DNA from 2 places in the Pseudomonas sp. TNT2022 ID642 genome. Region 1 is predicted to be linked to the other one. Evidence: predicted binding sites of a transcription regulator. Region 1 holds the regulator's gene; the other holds the start of a gene.
The links. The regulator FliA, encoded in region 1, starts transcription of late flagellar genes. The targets are predictions, from matches to a motif close to CTAAAGTTTNNNNNNNNNNNGCCGNTAA.
Positions count from the first base shown of each region.

Region 2: the regulator FliA is predicted to act here: its motif matches at 8,361-8,388, upstream of M5G26_RS22650 (methyl-accepting chemotaxis protein).

Region 1 is NZ_JAMDGW010000044.1:4,321-16,082, reverse strand. It holds gene M5G26_RS28815 (chemotaxis protein CheW) at 1-111, opposite strand, end outside; gene M5G26_RS28810 (CheW domain-containing protein) at 202-1,158, opposite strand; gene M5G26_RS28805 (ParA family protein) at 1,275-2,063, opposite strand; gene motD (flagellar motor protein MotD) at 2,107-2,997, opposite strand; gene M5G26_RS28795 (flagellar motor protein) at 3,010-3,750, opposite strand; gene M5G26_RS28790 (protein-glutamate methylesterase/protein-glutamine glutaminase) at 3,750-4,898, opposite strand; gene M5G26_RS28785 (chemotaxis protein CheA) at 4,948-7,218, opposite strand; gene M5G26_RS28780 (protein phosphatase CheZ) at 7,273-8,061, opposite strand; gene M5G26_RS28775 (chemotaxis response regulator CheY) at 8,080-8,451, opposite strand; gene fliA (RNA polymerase sigma factor FliA) at 8,618-9,358, opposite strand; gene fleN (flagellar synthesis regulator FleN) at 9,355-10,185, opposite strand; gene flhF (flagellar biosynthesis protein FlhF) at 10,302-11,642, opposite strand; gene flhA (flagellar biosynthesis protein FlhA) at 11,654-11,762, opposite strand, start outside.
Region 2 is NZ_JAMDGW010000023.1:46,810-58,571, reverse strand. It holds gene lpxO (lipid A hydroxylase LpxO) at 1-51, opposite strand, end outside; gene M5G26_RS22690 (ABC-F family ATPase) at 429-2,015, shown strand; gene M5G26_RS22685 (MFS transporter) at 2,276-3,463, shown strand; gene M5G26_RS22680 (alpha/beta hydrolase family protein) at 3,571-4,608, opposite strand; gene M5G26_RS22675 (FMN-dependent NADH-azoreductase) at 4,845-5,456, opposite strand; gene M5G26_RS22670 (LysR substrate-binding domain-containing protein) at 5,584-6,492, shown strand; gene M5G26_RS22665 (MmcQ/YjbR family DNA-binding protein) at 6,489-6,848, shown strand; gene M5G26_RS22660 (DUF1294 domain-containing protein) at 6,953-7,384, opposite strand; gene M5G26_RS22655 (undecaprenyl-diphosphate phosphatase) at 7,381-8,211, opposite strand; gene M5G26_RS22650 (methyl-accepting chemotaxis protein) at 8,516-10,150, shown strand; gene pnuC (nicotinamide riboside transporter PnuC) at 10,421-10,984, shown strand; gene M5G26_RS22640 (AAA family ATPase) at 10,981-11,505, shown strand.

The DNA of each region.
Region 1 (11,762 bases):
TTCCTGAACGCGCATCACGTTGATGCCGTAGGTTTCGTTGTCCAGTTTGAAGGTCACCCATTGCAGGATCGGATCTTCAGAACCTTTTGCATTCGTCGCCTGACTACTCATACCCTGACCCCTCGAAAAAACCGCTCTGAGCGGTGTGTGTTCTGTGTGGCGGCATTCAACAATGCCGTCGCCTGATTGTTATGTCGGCTGCTATGTCGGTTTATGTAGCGGCTTGTGGCCGCTCAGGTGCTTTGCCCCACCGCTGGCGATCAACTCGGCCAGTGCGGAAACGTCAAGCAATGCACACATGTGCTCAATCACGGTGCCGGCGAGCCATGGCCGCTGACCCCGGTGACTTCTCCATTTGATTTCATTCGGGTCCAGACGCAACGAGCGACTGACCTGATGCACCGCCAGGCCCCACTCGTAACCTTGTACCGAAATCACGTACTGCAGGCCCTGACGGAAGTCATCGCGATAGCGATCCGGCATGACCCAGCGCGCGGTGTCCAACACTTTCAGGTTGCCGGCCTGGCTCGGCAGGATCCCGAGGAACCATTCCGGCTGACCGAACAGCGGCGTCAGCTCGTGGCCGGCCAGCGAATAAATCGAGCCGAGGCACACCAGCGGCACGGCCAGCGTCAGGCCGGCGACGTCGAACAGCAGGCATTCGAACGCTTCCGAAGCCCAGGCCGGACGACCATCGGTTTCCACCGGTGGTGGCGTGTTGTTCGGCGGCAGATGCACTTCCACCAGCGGCGGAACCAGCGTTTGCTCTACGGGCGCGGGTGCAACCGGGGCTGGAACCGGAGCCGGTTCGACCACGGCCGGTTCCGGCGCGGTTTTCAGCAATTGGGTTTGCAGCAGCGGAGCGAGCGTCGAGACCGATGCACGAACCGGCGCTGCTTCCTCGATCAAAGCCACCGGCGCTTTGGCAACCGCTGCAACGGCAGGCGCGGCAACCGGCGCAGCAGGCCTGGCCGCTTTCTGTGCGTCACGCGCCTGCTCTTCCAGCACCGCGGCCTGAAACTCGTCCAGCGCCTCGCTGCTTTCTTCGACAACTTCGACTGGCGTCGGCAACGCGTCAGGAATTTCCTGGAGCAAACTGTCCAGATACGACTGCAAGGCCAACTGCGGCTTCGACGTCAACTTCAAAGGCCGGTTCATGCACAGTCCCCTGTAGGAGCTGCCGCAGGCTGCGATCTTTTGATCTTTTCAGAAGCGCCAAAAAGCCGGATCAAAAGATCGCAGCCTGCGGCAGCTCCTACAGAGGTCAAAATCATTCAAGCCACCTGCGGAACAAGTTGTTGCGCCAACAGGTGCTTGAGCAGCGCACGATACGCCAGCACGCCACGGCTCTTGCCGTCGAATTGCGAAGGCGTGACACCGGCACGACTGGCATCGCGTAGACGAGTATCGACCGGGATATAACCCTGCCAGATCTCTTCTGGGAATTTGTCGCGCAGCACACGCAAGGTATGCATGGATGCTTGCGTACGGCGATCGAACAGGGTCGGCACGATGCTGAACGGCAGCGCCTGTTTGCGCGAGCGGTTGATCATCGCCAGGGTGTTGACCATGCGCTCCAGACCTTTGACGGCCAGATGCTCGGTCTGCACCGGGATCACCAGTTGCTGGCTCGCTGCAAGGGCGTTGACCATCAGTACGCCGAGCAACGGCGGGCTGTCGATCACCGCGTAATCGAAATCCTGCCACAGCTGCGCCAGACTCTTGGCGATCACCAGACCCAAGCCACTCTGCCCCGGCGACTGACGCTCAAGGGTTGCCAGCGCGGTGCTCGACGGCAACAGGGAAATGCGTTCATCGCTGGTCGACAACAGCAACTGCCCCGGCAGTCCTTGCGGCACGCTGCCCTTGTGCAGAAACAGGTCGTAATTGCTGTGTTCCAGGCTGTCGGGGTCGTAGCCGAAATAGCTGGTCATCGAGCCGTGCGGGTCGAGATCGACCACAACCACGCGCTTGCCCGCCTCCGCCAGCAATCCGGCTAAAGCGATGGAAGATGTGGTTTTACCGACACCACCCTTTTGATTGGCGACTGCCCAGACTCTCATTCGGTTCGTTCCTCCCGGCCGATATGCTCGACCGAGACATAGCTCAGCGTGTTAATGCGGGTGACGGAGAATTGACGGCACTCTCGCGTCCCGGCGTCTTGACCGGGGTCGGTGCAGTTTGTGTGCCAGCACGCTTCAACGCGGCATCCGGTTGTGCATTGGCGGTTCCGGTGCCCGTGAGGCTGCGGCGCACGTCGAGATTGCGCGACACCACCAGCACCACACGACGGTTCTTCGCACGGCCTTCGGCGGTGGCGTTATTGGCGACCGGCTGGAACTCACCGTAACCCACCGAAGCCAGGCGGCCAGGATTGACACCCTGCATCGCCAGCATGCGCACGATGCTCGCTGAACGCGCCGAAGACAGCTCCCAGTTGGTCGGGTACTGCGCGGTGCGGATCGGCTGATCATCGGTGAAACCTTCGACGTGGATCGGGTTATCGAACGGTTTGAGGATCGCCGCGACCTTGTCGATGATGTTGAACGCGATATCGCTCGGCATGGCGTCACCGCTGCCGAACAACAGGCTGGAGTTGAGTTCGATCTCGACCCACAGCTCATTGCCGCGCACGGTCATCTGGTTGGAGCTGATCAAGTCACCGAAGGCGGCGCTGATGTCATCGGCGATGCTTTTCAGCGGATCGCTGGCACCGGCGATACCGGCATCGATCTGTTCGGCGTCCTTGACCAGCGGTTTGGCCGGGGTCACGGTTTTCGGTCGTTCGTCACCGATCGGGATCGGCTTGAGCGCGCGGTCGGAGTCCTTGAAGACCCCGACCAGCGCTTCTGAAATCTCTTTGTACTTGCCTTCGTTTATCGACGAAATCGAGTACATGACCACGAAGAACGCGAACAGCAACGTGATGAAGTCAGCGTAGGAAACCAGCCAGCGTTCGTGGTTTACATGCTCTTCCTGGTGGCGACGACGAGCCATGAGGTTATTCCCTTAATCCATGAAGCCTTGCAGCTTCAACTCAATGGAGCGAGGGTTTTCACCTTCGGCGATCGACAAAATGCCTTCCAACAACATTTCGCGATAACGCGACTGCCGCAACGCGATTGACTTCAATTTGGCTGCCACCGGCAGCAGGATCAGGTTGGCACTGGCCACGCCATAGATGGTCGCGACGAAAGCCACAGCAATGCCGCTGCCCAACTGGGTCGGATCAGCAAGATTGCCCATCACGTGGATCAGGCCCATCACCGCACCGATGATGCCGATGGTCGGCGCGTAACCGCCCATGCTTTCGAAGACTTTCGCCGCTTCGATATCGCGGGCTTCCTGGGTGTAGAAATCCACTTCAAGGATGCTGCGAATCGCTTCCGGCTCGGCACCGTCGACCAACAGTTGCAGGCCTTTGCGCGAGTAGTTGTCAGGTTCGGCATCGGCTACGCCTTCCAGACCCAACAAGCCTTCCTTGCGTGCGGTGAGGCTCCAGTTGACCACGCGATCAATGCCGCCGGCCAAGTCCACACGCGGCGGGAAGAAGATCCACGCCAGAATCTGCATGGCGCGTTTGAACGCGCTCATCGGCGATTGCAGCAGTGCGGCACCGATGGTACCGCCCAGTACGATCAATGCCGCCGGGCCGTTGGCCAGCGCACCGAGGTGACCACCTTCAAGGTAGTTACCACCGATGATGGCGACGAACGCCATGATGATCCCGATAAGGCTTAGAACATCCATCAGATACAGGCCTCGACAATGTGTTTGCCGATGTCGTCAAGGCTGTATACCGCGTCGGCGAGGTCGGCTTTGACAATGGCCATCGGCATGCCGTAGATCACGCAACTGGCTTCGTCCTGCGCCCACACGGCGCTACCGCCCTGTTTGAGCAGACGCGCGCCTTCACGGCCGTCGGCGCCCATGCCGGTCAACACCACCGCCAGAACTTTGTCGCCGTAGGATTTCGCCGCCGAACCGAAGGTGATGTCCACGCACGGCTTGTAATTCAGACGCTCGTCGCCCGGGAGGATTTTCACCGCGCCACGGCCGTCGATCATCATTTGCTTGCCACCCGGCGCGAGCAACGCCAGGCCCGGACGCAGGATGTCGCCATCCTCGGCTTCCTTGACGCTGATGCGGCACAGCTTGTCGAGACGCTCGGCAAACGCCTTGGTGAACGCTGCCGGCATGTGCTGGATCAGCACGATCGGCGCCGGAAAGTTCGCTGGCAACTGAGTCAGCACGCGCTGCAAGGCAACCGGGCCGCCCGTCGAGGTGCCGATGGCAACCAGTTTGTAGGCTTTACGTTTCGGTGCCGGCGACGAAGCGCTGGCGGCCGGGGCGCGAGTGGGTGCCGGTGCCGGGGCCGGACGTGCCGGAACGCTGCTGCTGTGACTGCTGCTGTGGCTGCCGAAACTCGACGGCGCCGGAGCAGGCGTCGGTGCTGGCGCAGCCACTGGCGCAGGCGCGCTATAAGCACTGAAACGACGATTACTGCGCGAGATGCTATGCACCTTCTCGCACAGCAGTTGCTTGACCTTCTCCGGATTGCGGGAGATGTCTTCGAAATTCTTCGGCAGGAAATCCACCGCACCGGCGTCCAGCGCATCCAGGGTGACCCGGGCGCCTTCGTGCGTCAGCGAGGAGAACATCAACACCGGGGTCGGGCAGCGCTGCATGATGTGCCGCACTGCCGTGATGCCGTCCATCATCGGCATCTCGTAGTCCATGGTGATCACGTCCGGCTTGAGTGCCAGCGCCTGATCGATCGCCTCTTTACCGTTGGTGGCGGTGCCGACCACCTGAATGCTCGGATCCGCTGAAAGAATTTCCGAGACGCGGCGGCGGAAAAAACCCGAATCGTCCACCACCAGGACTTTGACTGCCATAAACACTCCATTAGGTGCAGCGGGACGTTGTCGCCCCGCCGCCCCGGATTCAAATACGCCGTGCGGCGTAACGCTTGAGCATGCTTGGAACATCGAGAATCAGCGCGATGCGGCCGTCACCCGTGATGGTGGCGCCGGACATGCCCGGAGTGCCCTGCAGCATTTTGCCCAATGGCTTGATGACCACTTCTTCCTGACCGACCAGTTGATCGACGACGAAGCCGATCCGCTGCGTGCCCACCGAAAGGATCACCACGTGGCCTTCACGCTGCTCTTCGTGAGCGGCGGAGCTGACCAGCCAGCGCTTGAGGTAGAACAATGGCAGCGCCTTGTCCCGCACGATCACCACTTCCTGACCGTCGACGACGTTGGTGGTCGACAGGTCGAGGTGGAAGATTTCGTTGACGTTGACCAGCGGGAACGCAAACGCCTGATTGCCGAGCATCACCATCAGGGTTGGCATGATCGCGAGGGTCAGCGGCACCTTGATGACGATCTTCGAGCCCTGGCCCTTGGTCGAGTAGATGTTGATCGAACCGTTGAGCTGGGAAATCTTGGTCTTCACCACGTCCATGCCGACACCGCGGCCGGACACGTCGGAGATCTCGGTCTTGGTCGAGAAACCCGGGGCGAAAATCAGGTTGTAGCACTCGGTATCGCTGAGGCGATCGGCCGCGTCCTTGTCCATCACACCGCGTTTTACCGCGATGGCACGCAGGACATTCGGGTCCATGCCTTTGCCGTCATCGGAAATCGACAGCAGGATATGGTCGCCCTCTTGCTCGGCCGCCAGAACAACACGACCGCCACGGGCCTTGCCCGACGCCTCGCGTTCCTCCGGCGACTCGATGCCGTGGTCGACGGCGTTGCGCACCAAGTGGACCAGCGGGTCGGCCAGGGCCTCGACAAGGTTTTTGTCGAGGTCGGTTTCTTCACCCACCAGTTCCAGGTTGATCTCTTTCTTCAGCTGACGCGCGAGGTCGCGAACCAGACGCGGGAAGCGCCCGAAGACCTTCTTGATCGGCTGCATCCGCGTCTTCATTACCGCGGTCTGCAAGTCAGCGGTGACCACGTCGAGGTTCGACACGGCCTTTTGCATGGCTTCATCGCCGCTGTTCAGGCCCAGGCGCACCAGACGGTTACGCACCAGCACCAGCTCGCCGACCATGTTCATGATTTCGTCGAGACGTGCCGTGTCGACGCGCACGGTGGTTTCGGCTTCGCTCGCCGGTTTTTCCGGTGGCGGTGTCGCCGGCGCACGGGCCGGAGCCGGTGCAGCAGCGGCAGCCGGTTTTGGCGCTTCGGCTTTTGGCTCAGGCTTGGCGGCAGGCTTCGGCGCTGCAGCAACGGCCGGTGCCTTGGCGGCAGGTGTGGCGACGGTCGAAGCACTGCCAGCAGCGGCGGTGCCGACTTCGGAGAACTTGCCTTTGCCATGCAATTCGTCGAGCAGCGATTCGAACTCGTGATCGCTGATCAGATCGCTGCCAGCCGCGGCGGCCACGGGAGCAGCCGGCGCCGGTGCCGAGGCAATCGCTGACTCCAGCGCATCCACGGCAAAGTTGCCCTTGCCATGCAACTGATCAAGCAGGGCTTCGAATTCGTCGTCGGTGATGTCAGAGCTGTCACCCTTCGCCGGTGCCGCTGGGGCTGCCGCCGCTGGTGCAACCGCGTCCACCGCGAACTGGCCCTTGCCGTGCAACTGATCGAGCAACGACTCGAACTCGGCATCGGTGATTTCATCGCTCGCGGCTTCAGCGGCCGTTTGTGCAGGTGCAGCAGCGGCCGGGGCCTCGGCTTCGGCCTTGACGGCGTTCAGCGAATCCAGCAGCTGTTCGAATTCGTTATCGGTGATGTCGCCCGACGCGTCGCCTTCGACGACCAGCTCTTCGATCATCTCGGCCACTGGCGAAGCCGGGGCTTCGTCCGCCGATTGCGGTTCGGCCAGACGCGCCAGGGCGGCCAGCAGTTCCGGGGTAGCAGCGGTGATCGGTGCACGTTCGCGGACTTCGCTGAACATGCTGTTCACTGCGTCCAGTGCTTCGAGGACAACGTCCATCAGTTCTGCATCAACGCGACGCTCACCCTTGCGCAGGATGTCGAACACGTTTTCGGCGATGTGACAGCACTCCACCAGCTCATTGAGCTGAAGGAAGCCGGCGCCCCCTTTTACAGTGTGGAAACCGCGAAAAATTGCGTTGAGCAGATCTGCGTCATCCGGACGGCTTTCCAGCTCGACCAGTTGTTCGGACAGTTGCTCAAGAATCTCGCCGGCCTCAACCAGGAAATCCTGAAGGATCTCTTCATCGGCGCCGAAGCTCATTAATGGGGTGCTCCTACAGGTCTAAAAACCCAAAAAACCTAAAATTCCAAAACTCTAGAACCCGAGGCTGGATAACAAATCGTCCACATCGTCCTGACCGGACACAACGTCTTCTCGTTTATCGGCATGAATCTGCGGACCTTCACCCTGCGAGAGATGTTTTTGTGGATCTTTTTCTGCAAGCATCGCGGCGCGGTCATGTTCGATGCCCGCAAAGCGGTCGACCTGACTGGCCATGAGCACGAGTTTGAGCAAATTGCTTTCGACTTCGGTGACCAGTTGGGTCACACGCTTGATCACCTGACCGGTCAGGTCCTGGTAATCCTGGGCCAGCAGGATGTCGTTGAGATTGCTCGACACCGCACGGTTGTCCGTGCTGCTGCGTGACAGAAAACCGTCGACCCGGCGCGCCAGTTCACGGAACTCTTCAGCCCCGACCTCGCGACGCATGAAGCGACCCCAATCGGCGCTCAAAGTCTGGGCTTCGTCAGCCAGACCATTGACCACCGGTGTGGCGCTTTCCACCAGATCCATGGTGCGGTTGGCCGCGGCCTCTGTCAGCTTGACCACATAGCCCAGGCGTTCGGTGGCGTCGGTGATTTGCGACACTTCCTCGGCCTGCGGCATGTTCGGGTCGATCTGGAAGTTGACGATCGCACTGTGCAGTTCACGTGTGAGCTTGCCCACTTCCTGGTACAGGCCACGGTCACGGGTCTGATTGAGCTCATGGATCAGTTGCACAGCGTCACCGAACCTGCCTTTTTCAAGGCTTTCGACCAGTTCGACCGCGTGTTTTTTCAGGGTCGACTCGAAATCGCCCTGTGAAGATTCGTTATGCTCCATAGCTCCCCCGCGCGTTCATCAGCCGATGCGTTCGAAAATCTTCTCGATTTTGTCTTTCAACGCCTGAGCCGTGAAAGGTTTGACTACGTAGCCGTTCACACCGGCCTGAGCGGCCTCGATGATCTGCTCGCGCTTGGCTTCTGCAGTCACCATCAGCACTGGCAGGTGCTTGAGTTTTTCATCGGCACGCACGTGACGCAGCAGGTCGATACCGGTCATGCCCGGCATGTTCCAGTCCGTTACCAGAAAGTCGATGCTGCCGCTGTTGAGCACCGGAATGGCAGTCACGCCATCGTCAGCCTCGACGGTGTTGGTGAACCCAAGATCACGCAGCAGGTTCTTGATGATCCGCCGCATCGTTGAGAAGTCATCAACGATGAGGATTTTCATGTCTTTGTTCAATTCGACCTCCAAGCAGTCTTAAACGCGCCCAGCACCTGGACGCGCCACTTCAATCAATCGGCGCAGCACTCGAAGACTGTCTGGAGCACAACAGAGCAAGACCGGTGCCGTTCATCACCGCACCAGCCTCGTTCGCAGTGTCCCCACACTGCCTTCAGCGCGCTCGCCACTCCCCCAAACGCCCCCGCAAACGGGCCGCGCACTGGCTGTGTAACTGGCTGACCCGCGATTCACTGACGCCAAGGACTTCACCGATCTCCTTGAGGTTCAGCTCTTCGTCGTAGTACAGCGCCAACACCAGTCGCTCACGCTCCGGCAAATTGGCAATCGCGTCCGCCAGCGCCGCCTGGAAGCGTTCATCTTCCAGATCGCGTGACGGCTCCATATGAGCACTCGCGCCATCCTCGTGCAGCCCTTCGTGTTCGCCGTCCTGCAACAGGTCGTCGAAACTGAACAGGCGACTGCCCAAGGTGTCATTCAAAATCCCGTAGTAATCGTCGAGACTCAATTGGAGTTCGGCTGCAACCTCGTGATCTTTAGCGTCACGGCCGGTTTTAGCTTCAATTGAGCGAATTGCGTCGCTGACCATACGGGTATTGCGGTGAACCGAGCGTGGCGCCCAGTCCCCTTTGCGCACTTCGTCGAGCATCGCGCCGCGGATTCGTATGCCCGCGTACGTTTCGAAACTGGCGCCTTTGCTGGCGTCATATTTGGTCGAGACTTCGAGCAGGCCGATCATCCCGGCCTGGATCAGGTCTTCGACCTGCACACTCGCCGGCAAGCGTGCCAGCAAGTGGTAGGCAATGCGTTTGACCAGTGGCGCGTAACGCTCGATCAGCTCGTACTGCGCGTCACGTGCCGACTTCTTGTAGTAGTTCATACCGCTTGCGGTCATAGCACGGGCCCTGCCGTTTGCTGCACGAGGCGCTCGACGAAAAACTCAAGGTGGCCACGCGGGTTAGCGGGCAGCGGCCAGGTGTCGACCTTCTGCGCGATCGCCTTGAACGCCAGTGCGCACTTGGAACGCGGAAAGGCTTCGTACACCGCGCGCTGCTTCTGCACCGCTTTACGCACGCTTTCGTCGTAAGGCACGGCGCCGACGTATTGTAGAGCGACGTCGAGGAAGCGATCCGTGACCTTGGTCAACTTGGCGAACAGGTTGCGCCCTTCCTGCGGGCTCTGCGCCATGTTGGCGAGGACGCGGAAGCGGTTCATGCCGTAATCGCGGTTGAGCAATTTGATCAGCGCGTAAGCGTCGGTAATGGAAGTCGGCTCATCGCAGACCACCAGCAACACTTCTTGCGCGGCGCGTACAAAACTGACTACCGAGTCACCAATACCCGCAGCGGTGTCGATCACCAGTACGTCGAGATTGTCGCCGATGTCGCTGAACGCCTGAATCAGGCCGGCGTGTTGCGCCGGGCTCAGGTGGACCATGCTCTGCGTGCCGGACGCCGCCGGCACGATGCGAATGCCTCCGGGGCCTTGCAACAGCACGTCGCGCAATTCGCAACGGCCTTCGATGACGTCGGCCAGTGTGCGTTTAGGGGTCAGCCCCAACAATACGTCAACGTTCGCCAGACCGAGGTCGGCGTCCAGCAGCATGACCCGACGGCCAAGCTCTGCCAGCGCCAGCGACAAGTTCACTGACACGTTAGTCTTGCCGACGCCACCTTTGCCGCCGGTCACCGCGATCACCTGTACGGGATGCATGCTGCCCATGTTATTTCTTTACCTTGTCTTGCATAGACGGAGGCCACATTACTGGCTGCGCGTTCACAACCGGAACAATGCATGGCAGACCATCGATGTAGGTACAAAAACTGTTCATGAATACCTCAGCCTACCTGCTTGGTCGGGCTGTGATAGATATCAGCGAACATGTCAGCCATGGCTTCTTCGCTGGGTTCTTCCTGCATTTGCACGCTGACGGCGCGGCTGACCAGTTGATGACGGCGCGGCAGATGCAAATCATCCGGAATCCGTGGGCCATCGGTCAGGTACGCGACCGGCAATTCATGACTGATCGCCAGGCTCAACACTTCGCCAAGGCTGGCCGTTTCATCCAGTTTAGTCAGGATGCAGCCGGCAAGCCCGCAACGCTTGTAACTGTGATAAGCGGCGGTTAGAACCTGTTTCTGGCTGGTGGTTGCCAAGACCAGATAATTTTTTGAACGGATGCCACGCCCGGCCAGACTTTCGAGCTGCATGCGCAGCGCCGGATCGCTGGCTTGCAGGCCGGCAGTATCGATCAATACCACGCGTTTGCGTAGCAGTGGATCCAGTGCCTGCACCAGCGATTGGCCCGGATCGACGTGGGTCACTGGCACATTGAGAATCCGCCCCAGTGTCTTCAGTTGTTCCTGAGCGCCGATGCGGAAGCTGTCCATGCTCACCAGCGCGACATTCTGCGCGCCGTATTTCAGCACATAACGCGCGGCAAGCTTGGCGAGAGTCGTGGTCTTGCCCATGCCGGCAGGGCCGACCATGGCGATCACACCGCCCTCTTCCAGTGGCTCGACTTCCGGTACGGCAATCATCCGCGCCAGGTGCGCGAGCAACATGCGCCAGGCCTGACGGGGTTCTTCGATATCGGTGATCATCGCCAGCAGATCGCGCGACAACGGGCCGGACAGGCCGATACGTTGCAGACGACGATACAGATTGGCTTGCGCCGGACGGCTGCCTTGCAGCTGATTCCAGGCCAGGGTGCCGAGCTGAACTTCCATCAGCTCGCGCAGGCTGTTCAATTCGAAACGCATCGAATCCAGTGCACGCGGATCAACACCGCCGGAGGACTGCGCAGGCGCCGGGGCCGGACGCGCTGGAGCAGCGTAAGTCGGCTCGCTCAGCGGTTCAGCGGCAGTCAGCGGCAGGCCAGCGGTCAACGGCAGCCCGGCGAAGATCTGGCGATTGCTGTTGCCGTCGGCTTCGCCACGCAGGCTCAGTTCGGCCTGGGCGGTGACGATGCGCGACTGAGTCTTGCGCAGCTCGTCTTCGAGTTCCATGTTCGGAACCCGTGGCGCCAGCGCCGACAATTTGTAATCCAGTGCCGCCGTCAGCTCGACACCGCCGGCAATGCGGCGATTGCCAATGATGGCGGCATCAGCGCCCAGCTCATCACGAACCAGCTTCATGGCCTGACGCATATCGGCGGCAAAGAAACGCTTAACTTGCATAAACCACTACCTCAGCCGTTGGGCCCTACTGTCGCAACGATGGTCACTTGCTTGTTGTCCGGTATTTCCTGGTAGGCCAGCACATGCAGCCCAGGGACTGCGAGGCGGCCAAAGCGCGAG
Region 2 (11,762 bases), on a different contig from region 1:
GTGAACGTATGCAATCGAAATGACATAAATAGCAGCAATGATGAGTTTCACGGAAATCGTCACACGTCAGAAGTGAAAAAACTGCGCGCCGGCGGCCTGAAGCCCCGCGTCTTATGCAGTGGTCTGAATACACATGGCACGTCCTTGGCCCGCGCCGTTACCGGACGCTCGGTGAAAGGTGGCATTTTAGCCACAGTTTGTAACCGATAGTGAACCATCATCTGTGAAAAACTGTCCGGCGTATGTGCCAATCGGCGATCCGGGCGTCATCGCCCTATCGTTTAAAGAGCCAGACCAGTACAATCGCCGCCAAACTTTACGCGCCCCCCTTGGTTGATGACGGGACTTCCCCGCTTCAGCGCACTTTGACTCGGGCCAAGCGCTCCAGCCGCACCCTCGCTACTCAGAATGCTTCGCAGGAATAACTCTTGATCTCTACAGCTAACATCACGATGCAGTTCGGCGCCAAGCCGCTCTTCGAAAACGTTTCGGTCAAATTCGGCGCGGGTAACCGCTACGGCCTGATCGGCGCCAACGGTTGCGGCAAGTCGACCTTTATGAAAATCCTCGGCGGTGACCTCGATCCGTCCGGCGGTCAGGTCATGCTCGAGCCGAACGTGCGTCTGGGTAAATTGCGCCAGGACCAGTTCGCTTACGAAGAATTCACCGTGATCGACACCGTGATCATGGGTCACGAAGAGCTGTGGAAGGTCAAGGCCGAGCGCGACCGCATCTACTCGCTGGCGGAAATGTCGGAAGAAGACGGCATGGCCGTAGCCGAGCTGGAAACCGAATTCGCCGAGATGGACGGCTACACCGCCGAATCCCGCGCCGGTGAGCTGTTGCTGGGCCTGGGTATCGGCATCGAGCAACACTTCGGCCCGATGAGCGAAGTTTCGCCAGGCTGGAAACTGCGCGTTTTGCTGGCGCAGGCGCTGTTCTCCGATCCGGAAGTGCTGTTGCTCGACGAACCGACCAACCACTTGGACATCAACACCATTCGCTGGCTGGAAAACGTTCTGACCCAGCGTAACAGCCTGATGATCATCATCTCCCACGACCGTCACTTCCTGAACAGCGTGTGCACGCACATGGCTGACCTGGATTACGGCGAGCTGCGTCTGTTCCCGGGCAACTACGACGAGTACATGACCGTGGCGACCCAGTCCCGCGAGCAACTGCTGTCGGACAACGCCAAGAAGAAAGCACAGATTTCCGAGCTGCAATCGTTCGTCAGCCGCTTCTCGGCCAACGCCTCGAAAGCCAAGCAGGCCACCTCCCGCGCCAAAGCGATCGACAAGATCCAGCTGGCCGAGGTCAAGCCTTCGAGCCGCGTGAGCCCGTTCATTCGCTTCGATCAGAACAAGAAGCTGCACCGCCAGGCGGTCATCGTCGAAAAAATGGCCAAAGGCTTCGACGGCAAACCACTGTTCAAAGACTTCAGCTTCCAGGTTGAAGCCGGCGAGCGCGTGGCGATCATCGGCCCGAACGGTATCGGCAAAACCACCCTGCTGCGCACCCTGGTCAACGAACTGACCCCGGACGCCGGCAGCATCAAGTGGACCGACGCCGCCGAACTGGGCTACTACGCTCAGGACCACGCGCACGACTTCGAAGACGACGTCACGCTGTTCGACTGGATGGGTCAGTGGACTCAGGGCGAGCAGATGATTCGCGGTACTCTGGGCCGCATGCTGTTCTCCAACGACGAGATCCTCAAGTCGGTCAAAGTGATTTCCGGTGGTGAGCAAGGTCGCATGCTGTTCGGCAAGCTGATCCTGCAAAAGCCGAACGTGCTGATCATGGACGAACCGACCAACCACTTGGACATGGAATCGATCGAGGCGCTGAACCTGGCGCTGGAAAACTACCCGGGCACGCTGATCTTCGTCAGCCACGACCGTGAGTTCGTATCGTCCCTGGCAACGCGCATCATCGAGCTGAGCCCGAATGGCGTGACCGACTTCAGCGGCACTTACGATGACTACCTGCGTAGTCAGGGTGTGGTGTTCTAAAAAGCAGCTGAAAACTGAAAAGCCCTGTCCATGTGACGGGGCTTTTTGCATTCAGGACGCTGATCGTTCCCACGCTCTGCGTGGGAATGCATCCCGTGACGCTCCGCGTCACACGAGCGGGACGCGGAGCGTCCGTGGCGGCGTTACCACGCAGAGCGTGGGAACGATCGGTGGGGTGAAAGATAGTTAGCCTGCTTTCTTTTATCTCAAGCCCACGCCATGATGCGAACTCTCCCACCGCCGCCCGCGAACGAGTCCTCATGTCTGCGCAGCAACTGCCACCGCAAAGCTCCATGGCGATCACCCTGCAGATCGTTTCCATCGTGTTCTACACCTTTGTTGCGTTTCTCTGCATCGGCTTGCCGATCGCAGTGCTGCCCGGTTATGTGCATGAGCAACTGGGTTTCAGCGCGGTGATTGCCGGGCTGGTGATTGGCTCGCAGTACCTGGCCACCCTGCTCAGCCGGCCAATGGCGGGACGCATGTCGGATACGCTCGGCACCAAACGGGCGATCATTTATGGCTTGTGGGGCATTGTCCTCAGCGGTTTGCTGACGCTGCTCTCCACACTGTTGCAGGACTGGCCGCTGGCGAGCCTGATCATTCTGATTATCGGCCGTTTGCTGCTCGGCGTCGCTCAGGGGCTGATTGGTGTCGGCACGATCAGTTGGTGCATGGGCCAGGTCGGTGTCGAGCACACGGCGAAATCCATCGGCTGGAACGGTATCGCCTCCTATGGCGCGATTGCCATTGGTGCGCCATTAGGGGTGGTGATGGTCGCCGAATACGGCTTCACCAGCCTCGGCATCGCCTTGTCAGTGCTGGCAGCGGGTGCACTGCTGCTGATTCGCAACAAGCCGTCGGTGCCGGTGATCCGTGGCGAACGCCTGCCGTTCTGGGCGGTGTTCGGGCGAATCGCCCCGTATGGCGCCAGTCTGACCCTGGCCTCGATCGGCTACGGTACGCTGACCACCTTCATCACCCTTTATTACCTCAACCGTGGCTGGACCGGTGCGGCGTACTGCCTGACCGTGTTCGGCGTGTGCTTCATCCTGTCACGGCTGATGTTTATCTCGGCGATCAGTCGCTTCGGTGGCTTCAAGTCGGCGATCGCCTGCATGACCATCGAAACCGTGGGCCTGGTGATGTTGTGGCTGGCACCGTCCACCGCATTCGCTTTGATCGGCGCAGGACTCGCGGGGTTCGGCCTGTCGCTGGTGTATCCGGCGTTGGGTGTTGAGGCGATCAAACAGGTGCCGAGTTCCAGTCGCGGTTCGGGATTGGGGGCCTATGCGGTGTTCTTCGATCTGGCGCTGGCGATTGCCGGACCATTGATGGGGGCGGTGGCGTTGAATCTGGGGTATTCGTGGATATTCTTCAGTGCGGCGCTGTTGTCGGTGATTGGGCTGGGGCTGACTTTGCTGCTCCAGCGCCGGGCAACAGGCTGAAAAGCAAAGTCAAAAGATCGCAGCCTTCGGCAGCTCCTACAGGTTGAACGGTATTCCCATGTAGGAGCTGCCGAAGGCTGCGATCTTTTGATCTTTTGATCTTTTGATCATTGATCTGCGGTTTGCATGCCGGCCCGGGTCGGTTTACCCAAGGTGTGCGAGAAGAACCGTCCAGCCTCGGATATGAGGTTGCGGTGAATATCCTCGCGATCCACCCCATCCGCATCGGTACACAACGCCGGCATCGCGCGAATCTGCTCTTCATTGCACGGCGCCATAAAGACGAAGTGCCCTGCCCCTGCCAGTAATTTGAAGTCCGGCGCCGTCGGCAGTTTGCGCGCCAGCGCCGCCGCGTTCTTGTCGAAAGCCACCAGTTTGTCGCCATCGCCACTGTAAAGCAGCACCGGTACGTGCACATCGGCCAAAGTATGCCGACCAAACTTCAGGCTCAGCGGAGCCATCAGCAGCAAAGCATGCACACGCGGATCGGCGACCGGTTGCAGGTCATCCCGATCAACGATCAATTCACCCTGCGTATTGCACGCATCACGATCATCCGGACGTTCCTGGCAATAGCGGCGCAGACGATCCAGGTCTGGTTGCGCGCCCGACAGAATCAGCGCAGTTTCGCCACCTGCGGAATAACCGATCACGCCGACCTGCTCAGCGTTGACGTACGGCGCGAGCATGCGGTCGCCAAGCGTCGCTGTAATCGCTTCGGAAATCTGAATCGGACGTCCGTAAAGATTGCTCAGGGTGCCCAGTCGGCTGTGGTCTTTGGAGTTGTCGCCGGGATGAATCACCGCCACCACCACAAAGCCTTTGCGCGCCAGCGAAGTCGCGAGGTCGTGCAGCGCCAGCGGAGTGCCGGTGTTGCCGTGGGAAAGCATCAGCATCGGAAAACGGCCGATGGCGACCTTGGTGTCTTCGCCGGCCTCGACTGAATAGCCTTCGAGCAGGCTCATGTGTTCACGGTCGCTGGAAGGATAGAAGGCAATCGCGCGCATCGGCTGCAGATCCAGCGGATCGAGGAAGGTCATCTCGTGGTAGCCGACGCTCCACACAGGATGGCGTCCAGGCGCAGCTTGCACTGAATTCAGGCTGCCCAGCAGGCAAATCAGTAACGTTGCACAAAGACGCATCATGGGATGCCCCACCCTGTTGTTACTCAATCGAAAGATCCGTTGCGTTGCGGGCCTGAAACCCCGGGGATTCGGCGGTTCGGTACGACAATGCATTCAGACGCTGATTGTGTGACTGCATAACCCGGGCCAGATTATGTAACAGTCAGAAACAAAAAACTCCGTATTCGCCCCTTGCGGAACCAGAATACAGAGTTTTTTGGGGGTTACCTGAACATCAGCTGTTCTTTACGCAAGCCTTACGCGGCGGCGAACAATTGCTCGCTGATCTTCGCCTGCGCAGCGGTCATGGCGTTGTTGCGCACTTCTTCGCCATACGCCAGGCCTTCGGCACGGACGATTTCGATGTCGGTGATGCCGAGGAAGCCCAGAACCAGCTTCAGGTATTCTTCGTGAGCGATGCCGCTGGCCTGACCGGCATGGATACCGCCGGAGGTGGAAACGATCACCACTTTCTTGCCACCGCACAGGCCTTCAGGGCCGGCTTCGGTGTAACGGAACGTTTGACCGGCGACGGCAACGCGGTCGATCCACGCTTTGAGCTGGGTCGGAACGGTGAAGTTGTACATCGGAGCCGCGATAACAACGGCGTCGGCGGCGATGAACTCGGCCAGGGTCGAAGCGCTCAGTTCGGCTTCGTGCTGTTGTGCGGCGTTACGCAGTTCAGCGGTGGTACCGGCGGCAACCAGCGTGGTCGACGAGAAGTGGCTGATGGCGTCGGCGGCCAGGTCGCGATAGGTCACCACGGCGCTTGGCTCGGCGGCTTGCCAAGCTTTGACGACTTCGCCGCTCAACTGACGGGAAGCCGAGTTGTCGCCCAGAATGCTCGAATCGATATGCAGCAGTTTCATGTGGAATCTCCTGGAAGGAATCGCCGGTGGCGACGGAATGGAGACAATCCTACGCAAGAAACCAATGGATGATTAGCCGCCTGAAATGCGATAGTTTGTCCCACTGATAGAACAGTTGGATTTCCCTATGCAAGACCTCAACGATCTCTACTATTTCGCCAAAGTCGTCGAAGCCGGCGGTTTTGCCGCGGCCGGGCGATTGCTGGGGATTCCCAAGTCACGGCTGTCGCGGCGCATTGCCGAACTTGAAGAACGCCTTGGCGCGCGTTTGCTGCAACGCACCACCCGGCAACTCAATCTCACCGCGGTTGGCGAGCGCTACTTGCGTCACTGTCAGGCAATGTTGCTGGAAGCGGAAATGGCCGATGAGGCGGTGGCGAGCATGTCCAGTGAGCCGCGTGGACGTTTGCGGGTGTCATGCCCGACCGGTTTGGCGCATGAGATGCTGCCGTGGGTCATTAGCGACTTCCTCGGCAAATTTCCTCAGGTGCAACTGGAAGTCGTCCTGCTCAATCGTCGGGTCGATCTGGTCGGCGAAGGTTTTGACGTCGCGCTGCGGGTGCGTGAACACGGTGATGAGGATCCATTGCTGGTCACCCGGCGCTTGCGTCAGGCGCAAATGGTCGTGGTAGCCAGTCCGGCGTTTTTGCAGGGCCACACGGTCAACCACCCGCAAGACCTGAAAAATCTGCCGGTGCTGGGTGCGCTCGAGGCGGATCGCATGGTGCATGTGCGTTTGCTCGATCAGCAGGGCCACAGTTTCGAACTGAACATGGAAGCCCGCCTGGGCATCGATGATTTTGTCGTACGCAAGGCCTGCGTGCTGGCCGGTCAGGGCTTTACCCTGTTGCCGATGATGTATTGCGAGGCGGAGCTGGAAAACGGCACGCTGGTGCAGATGCTGCCCGAGTGGTCACTGCCCGGCGGCTGGCTGCAAGCGGTGTATCCGCATCGACGCGGGGTGATGCCGGCGGTGCGCGCATGGATCGATCATCTGGTCGAATCGTTCAATGCCTGTGGGGAGCGGTTGTTATGAGCAAGGGAAAGATGAGCGAAGCCGATGTGGCGGCGTTCTGCCTGGCATTGCCGGGCGCTCGGGAAGATTACAAATGGGGTGGCGTGCGGGTGTTTTCGATTGCCGGCAACAAGATGTTTGCCTTGCAGGGACTGCGCGGGGATTCACTGGCGTTCAAGGTCGACAAGGATCTGTTTCTCGGCCATTGCGACCGCCCCGGCATTCACCCGGCGCCATATCTGGCACGGGCGCAGTGGATCATCATGCACCCGCCCTACCCGTTGGCTGCCGAGGAACTGAAGGGGTTGTTGCAGCGTTCGCATCAACTGGTGGTGAGCAAGTTGCCGAAAAAGACCCAAATCGGATTACTGCTGTAACCCCAATCCCCCTGTGTAGGAGCTGCCGAAGGCTGCGATCTTTTAAAAGCAAGATCAAAAAATCGCAGCCTTCGGCAGCTCCTACATAGGGAATTGCGGTGTGTTCAAAACAGGGTTAGCAAGTTCGAGCCGAGAAACAACTGGTCGATCCAGAACACCTGATGCAACACCACAATCACCCAGAACAGAATCTGAAACGAGACCTTGCGCGTCTTGTGCCGGAATACCTGCTGGGCGATCAACGCGCCCGGCCAGCCGCCGGCCAGTTCCACGGCATGCAGGATGTTCTCCGGCGTGCGCCAGGCATCCGTGCGCGCCTTGCGCTTGTCTGCCCAGTACATGAAGAACGCCAGGACGCTGACGACCCCGTAAGCCGCCAACGGCACCAGCGAAATCCCGCGCAGCCACATCGATACAGAACCGAACAGCGGCAGCGCGCAGACGATCAGCAGAACCAGCAGTTTCAGCTTCAGATGCTGGATGTTGTTGCCGCCCGAAGGTCGTCCTTCGGGCCGGCGTGCGCGGGAATCACTCATGGTTTGGCCGCCGCCCAATCGATCCAGCCAAACTGCCACGTCGCCAGAATGACCAGACCAAACACAATCCGATACCAGGCGAACGCCGCGTAGCTGTGGCTGGCGATGAACTTGAGCAAACCGCGCACTGCAATCATGGCGAAAATGAATGCAGTGACGAAACCGATGGCGAACACCGGGAAGTCCGCTGGCACAAACAGGTCGCGATACTTGTAGCCCGAGTAAACCGCCGCACCGACCATGGTTGGCATGGCGAGGAAGAACGAGAACTCGGTAGCGGTCTTGCGCGACAGTCCGAACAGCAAGCCGCCAATGATCGTCGAGCCGGAGCGCGAGGTGCCGGGAATCATCGCCAGACACTGGGCGAAGCCGACCTTCAAGGCGTCCTTCCAGGTGATCTCGTCGACCGTTTCGGCGTGCACTTCATGCTGACGCTTTTCCGCCCACAACATGATGATGCCGCCCACCACCAACGCGGCCGCGACGGTAATCGGGTTGAACAGGTATTCGTGGATCAGGTCGGCAAAGATCACGCCCAGCACCACAGCGGGCAGAAACGCGATCAGCAGGTTGGCGGTGAAACGCCGAGCACTGGGCTGCGTCGGCAAACCGATGACCACATCGAAAATCTTGCGTCGAAACTCCCAGACCACCGCGAGGATCGCGCCGAGCTGGATGATGATATTGAACGCCATGGCCCGTTCGCCGCCGAACTCGAGCAAGTCGGCCACAATGATCTGGTGTCCGGTACTGGAAATGGGCAAAAACTCCGTCAGCCCCTCTACAACTCCTAGTATCAGTGCCTGCAAGGCCGTCCAAAGATCCATCAATCCCCCAAAGAGCGATGCGCGCGGGCATGCTCCGATAGTATTTTTTTACGTTCACTGCGATCAGCGTAGCTGGTTGTGGCTGTACCGATTCCGCGCGCACAGGATCCACACGAAACGGTCAAAATTCCGTGAAATATCAATTTGGATTCAGGTTTTCACGCGCGGGGCCGAAATCCTAACAGACAAGCCTTAATAGCGCTGCCGCGTTATACGACTTGGGTCGCGTATGCCCGCTCACAAAATCGTGGTTGGATGCTGGCGGTCGTTTATTACAAGAAAAAGAATCCGGAGTGACAGCGTTATGAACAGCTTGCGCAGTGTGTCGATCAGCCGACGCTTGTGGCTCATCTTGATTGTGGCGGTGGTCATGTTGCTGACCTTGGGCGTGTTGATGCTCAAGCAGATTCACGACGATCTCTATCACGCCAAGGCCCAGAAAACCCAGCACGTGGTACAGACGGCCAGCGGCCTGCTGACCTATTACCACGACCTCGAAACCGCCGGCACCCTCAGCAAGGAGGCCGCGCAGAAACAGGCCCTCACCGCCATTCGTGGTCTGCGCTATGACCAGAGCGATTATTTCTGGATCAACGACCTCACGCCCGTGATGGTCATGCACCCGACCAACCCGAAACTCGAAGGCCAGAACCTCTCGGCAATCCGCGACCCGGACGGGTTTGCGGTGTTCAACGAAATGGTCGCCATCGCCCGATCCAAGGGCGCCGGCATGGTCGACTATCGCTGGCCAAAACCGGGCGCCAGTGAGCCGGTGGCCAAGACCTCCTACGTCAAATTGTTCGAACCGTGGGGGTGGGTGCTCGGCTCCGGGGTTTACGTCGACGATGTGCAGGCTGAGTTCCAGGGCCAAGTGATCAAGGCCACGGTCATCGGCCTGGCGATTGCGCTGATCATGGCGTTGCTGGTGATCCTGATCGCGCGCAGCATCGTCCGCCCGCTACAGGAAACCGTGAACGCGATGGCCAACATTGCCAGTGGCGAAAGCGACCTGACCCGCAGCCTCGATACCCATGGCAAGGATGAAGTCACTGAACTGGCGCATCACTTCAACGCGTTCACCGCCAAACTGCGCCGGGTGATCGGTGATTTGCAGGTGTCGGCCAGCGCCTTGGGCCAGTCGTCCAGCGAACTGGGCAACGACGCCTCGCAGGCTCAGCAACGCAGCCAGCAGCAATCGCAGCAGATGGAACTGGTGGCCACGGCGATCAACGAAGTGACCTATGGCGTGCAGGACGTGGCAAAGAACGCCGAGCACGCCGCCGCCGAAATGCGCGATGCCGAAGCGCAGGCGCAACAGGGCCAGATCAATATCGACGGCAGCTTGCAGCAGATAGACAAGCTGTCCGGCACCATTGATCAAGCGGTGGAAGTGATTCGCACCCTGGCTGCCGAAAGCACGCAGATCGGCAGCGTATTGGAGGTGATCCGTTCGATTGCCGAACAGACCAACCTGCTCGCGCTTAATGCCGCGATTGAAGCGGCGCGGGCCGGGGAGCAAGGTCGCGGGTTTGCCGTGGTGGCGGATGAAGTACGCTTGTTGGCGCAACGTACGCAGAAGTCGACGGCGGAAATCCAGTCGATGATCGAGCGCCTGCAGAACCACTCCGAAGCCGCCGTAAAAGTGATCGGCGACAGCAGCAAGGCGTCGCAACTGACCATCGAACAAGCCGGGTTGGCCGGTGCGAGCCTGAATGCCATTGGCCAGGCACTGCGTAATCTCAACGGTCTGAATGCCTCGATTGCCAGCGCTACGCTGCAGCAGGCGCATGTGGTCGAGGACATCAATCAGAACGTGACACAGGCTGCTGGCCTTTCGCACAGCACGGCGATCGCGGCCGAGCAGTCGAGTGCGGCCAGCGTACGGCTCGGCCAATTGAGCGAACAACTCAACGGCCTGCTGCGCCAGTTCCGCGTCTGACCCGTGTAACTCTGGTGAGCCCACCCCTCACCCCAGCCCTCTCCCCTAGGAGAGGGGGCCGACCGAGGTGTATGGCGTCCAACACGGACCTGAACAATCGAGTCGATTATGGATTCAACCAAGATCGTTCAGGCCGGCGCCGCTCCAAAGCATCCCCCAATCAGTCCCCTCTCCCTACGGGCGGTCCGACGTTTCGGGAGGGTTAGGGTGAGGGGTTTGGCCCAATGCAGTACAATCCGCCCCCTCCTCAATTTCCCCCAAGGAACCTACATGTCCGGGCTCGAACTGTTTGCCGCCGCACTCGGCGTGATCGCCGTATGGCTGACGGTCAAACAGAATCCGTGGTGCTGGCCGATCGGCCTGGTCATGGTGCTGCTCTATAGCTGGATCTTCTTTGAAGTGAAGCTGTATTCGGACATGTTGCTGCAAGTGATCTACGCCGCGCTGCAAGTTTATGGCTGGTGGCAATGGACCCGCGCCGGGACAATGCATGACGGTCGTGAGGTGACGCGCCTCGATCAACGCTCGGTCCTGATCGGCTTGGGCGTTGGCGCGGTTGGCAGCCTGTTGCTCGGTGCGGCCATGGCTCACTGGACCGACGCCGCGCAACCGTGGCTCGATGCCGCGCTGACCGGTTTCAGTCTGGTGGCACAACTGTGGATGGCGCAGAAACGCCTGCAATGCTGGGCGCTGTGGTTCGTGCTCGATGTGATCTTTGTCGGCTTGTTCATCTATAAGGGGCTGTACCTCACCGCCGCGCTGTACGGGCTGTTCACCTTGCTGGCGATTCAAGGCTTTCGCGAATGGCGCACCGACCCGGCGTTGCGCACATGAAGGTCGTGGTGCTGACCGGCCCCGAATCCACCGGCAAAAGCTGGCTGGCGGCGGGCCTGCAACAACGCTTTGGCGGCTTGCGCGTGGATGAGTACGTGCGCCGCTTTATAGAGCTCAATCCCCGTGACACTTGTCTGGCTGACATCCCTGCAATCGCTCGGGGCCAGTTGCAATGGGAAGATCAAGCGCGGGCGCAAAAGCCTTCGTTGCTGATTCTCGACACTCACTTGTTGAGCAATATGCTGTGGAGCCAGACGCTGTTCGGCGATTGCCCGGGCTGGCTGGAATCCGAGTTGCTGGCGCGGCATTACGACCTGCACCTTCTTTTGTCCCCGGAACAGGTCGACTGGACCGATGACGGTCAGCGCTGCCAACCGGATCTGGACGAGCGAATGGCGTTTTACCAGTCCACGCAAAACTGGCTTGAAAACCACCACCAGCGTTTTCAGGTCATCCAGGGGAATTGGGCCGAACGCCAACTGCAGGCCTTTGCCGCCGTCGAGCAATTACTGGCGGAGTGACCCGGTCAATGGGTCACCTTCCCCGGCGTTTTCCCCTGCTTTGGGGGCAAAGTGTCCGTTCCTGAAACACTCGTTGATGTGCAGAGTGCCCGTTTCAACACTGTTCATGGCTTTGTCATCCGAGTTGTTACGCAGTTGAAACACATCGTCGCAAACCCTTGTGCCAGAGCTTTGTTCAGCCAATAGACAGCCCGGCGCGACCGTGCGTGTATCAACAGTGAAACAGCCTGTGGTTCAGTTGCGCGGCTCTATTTGTT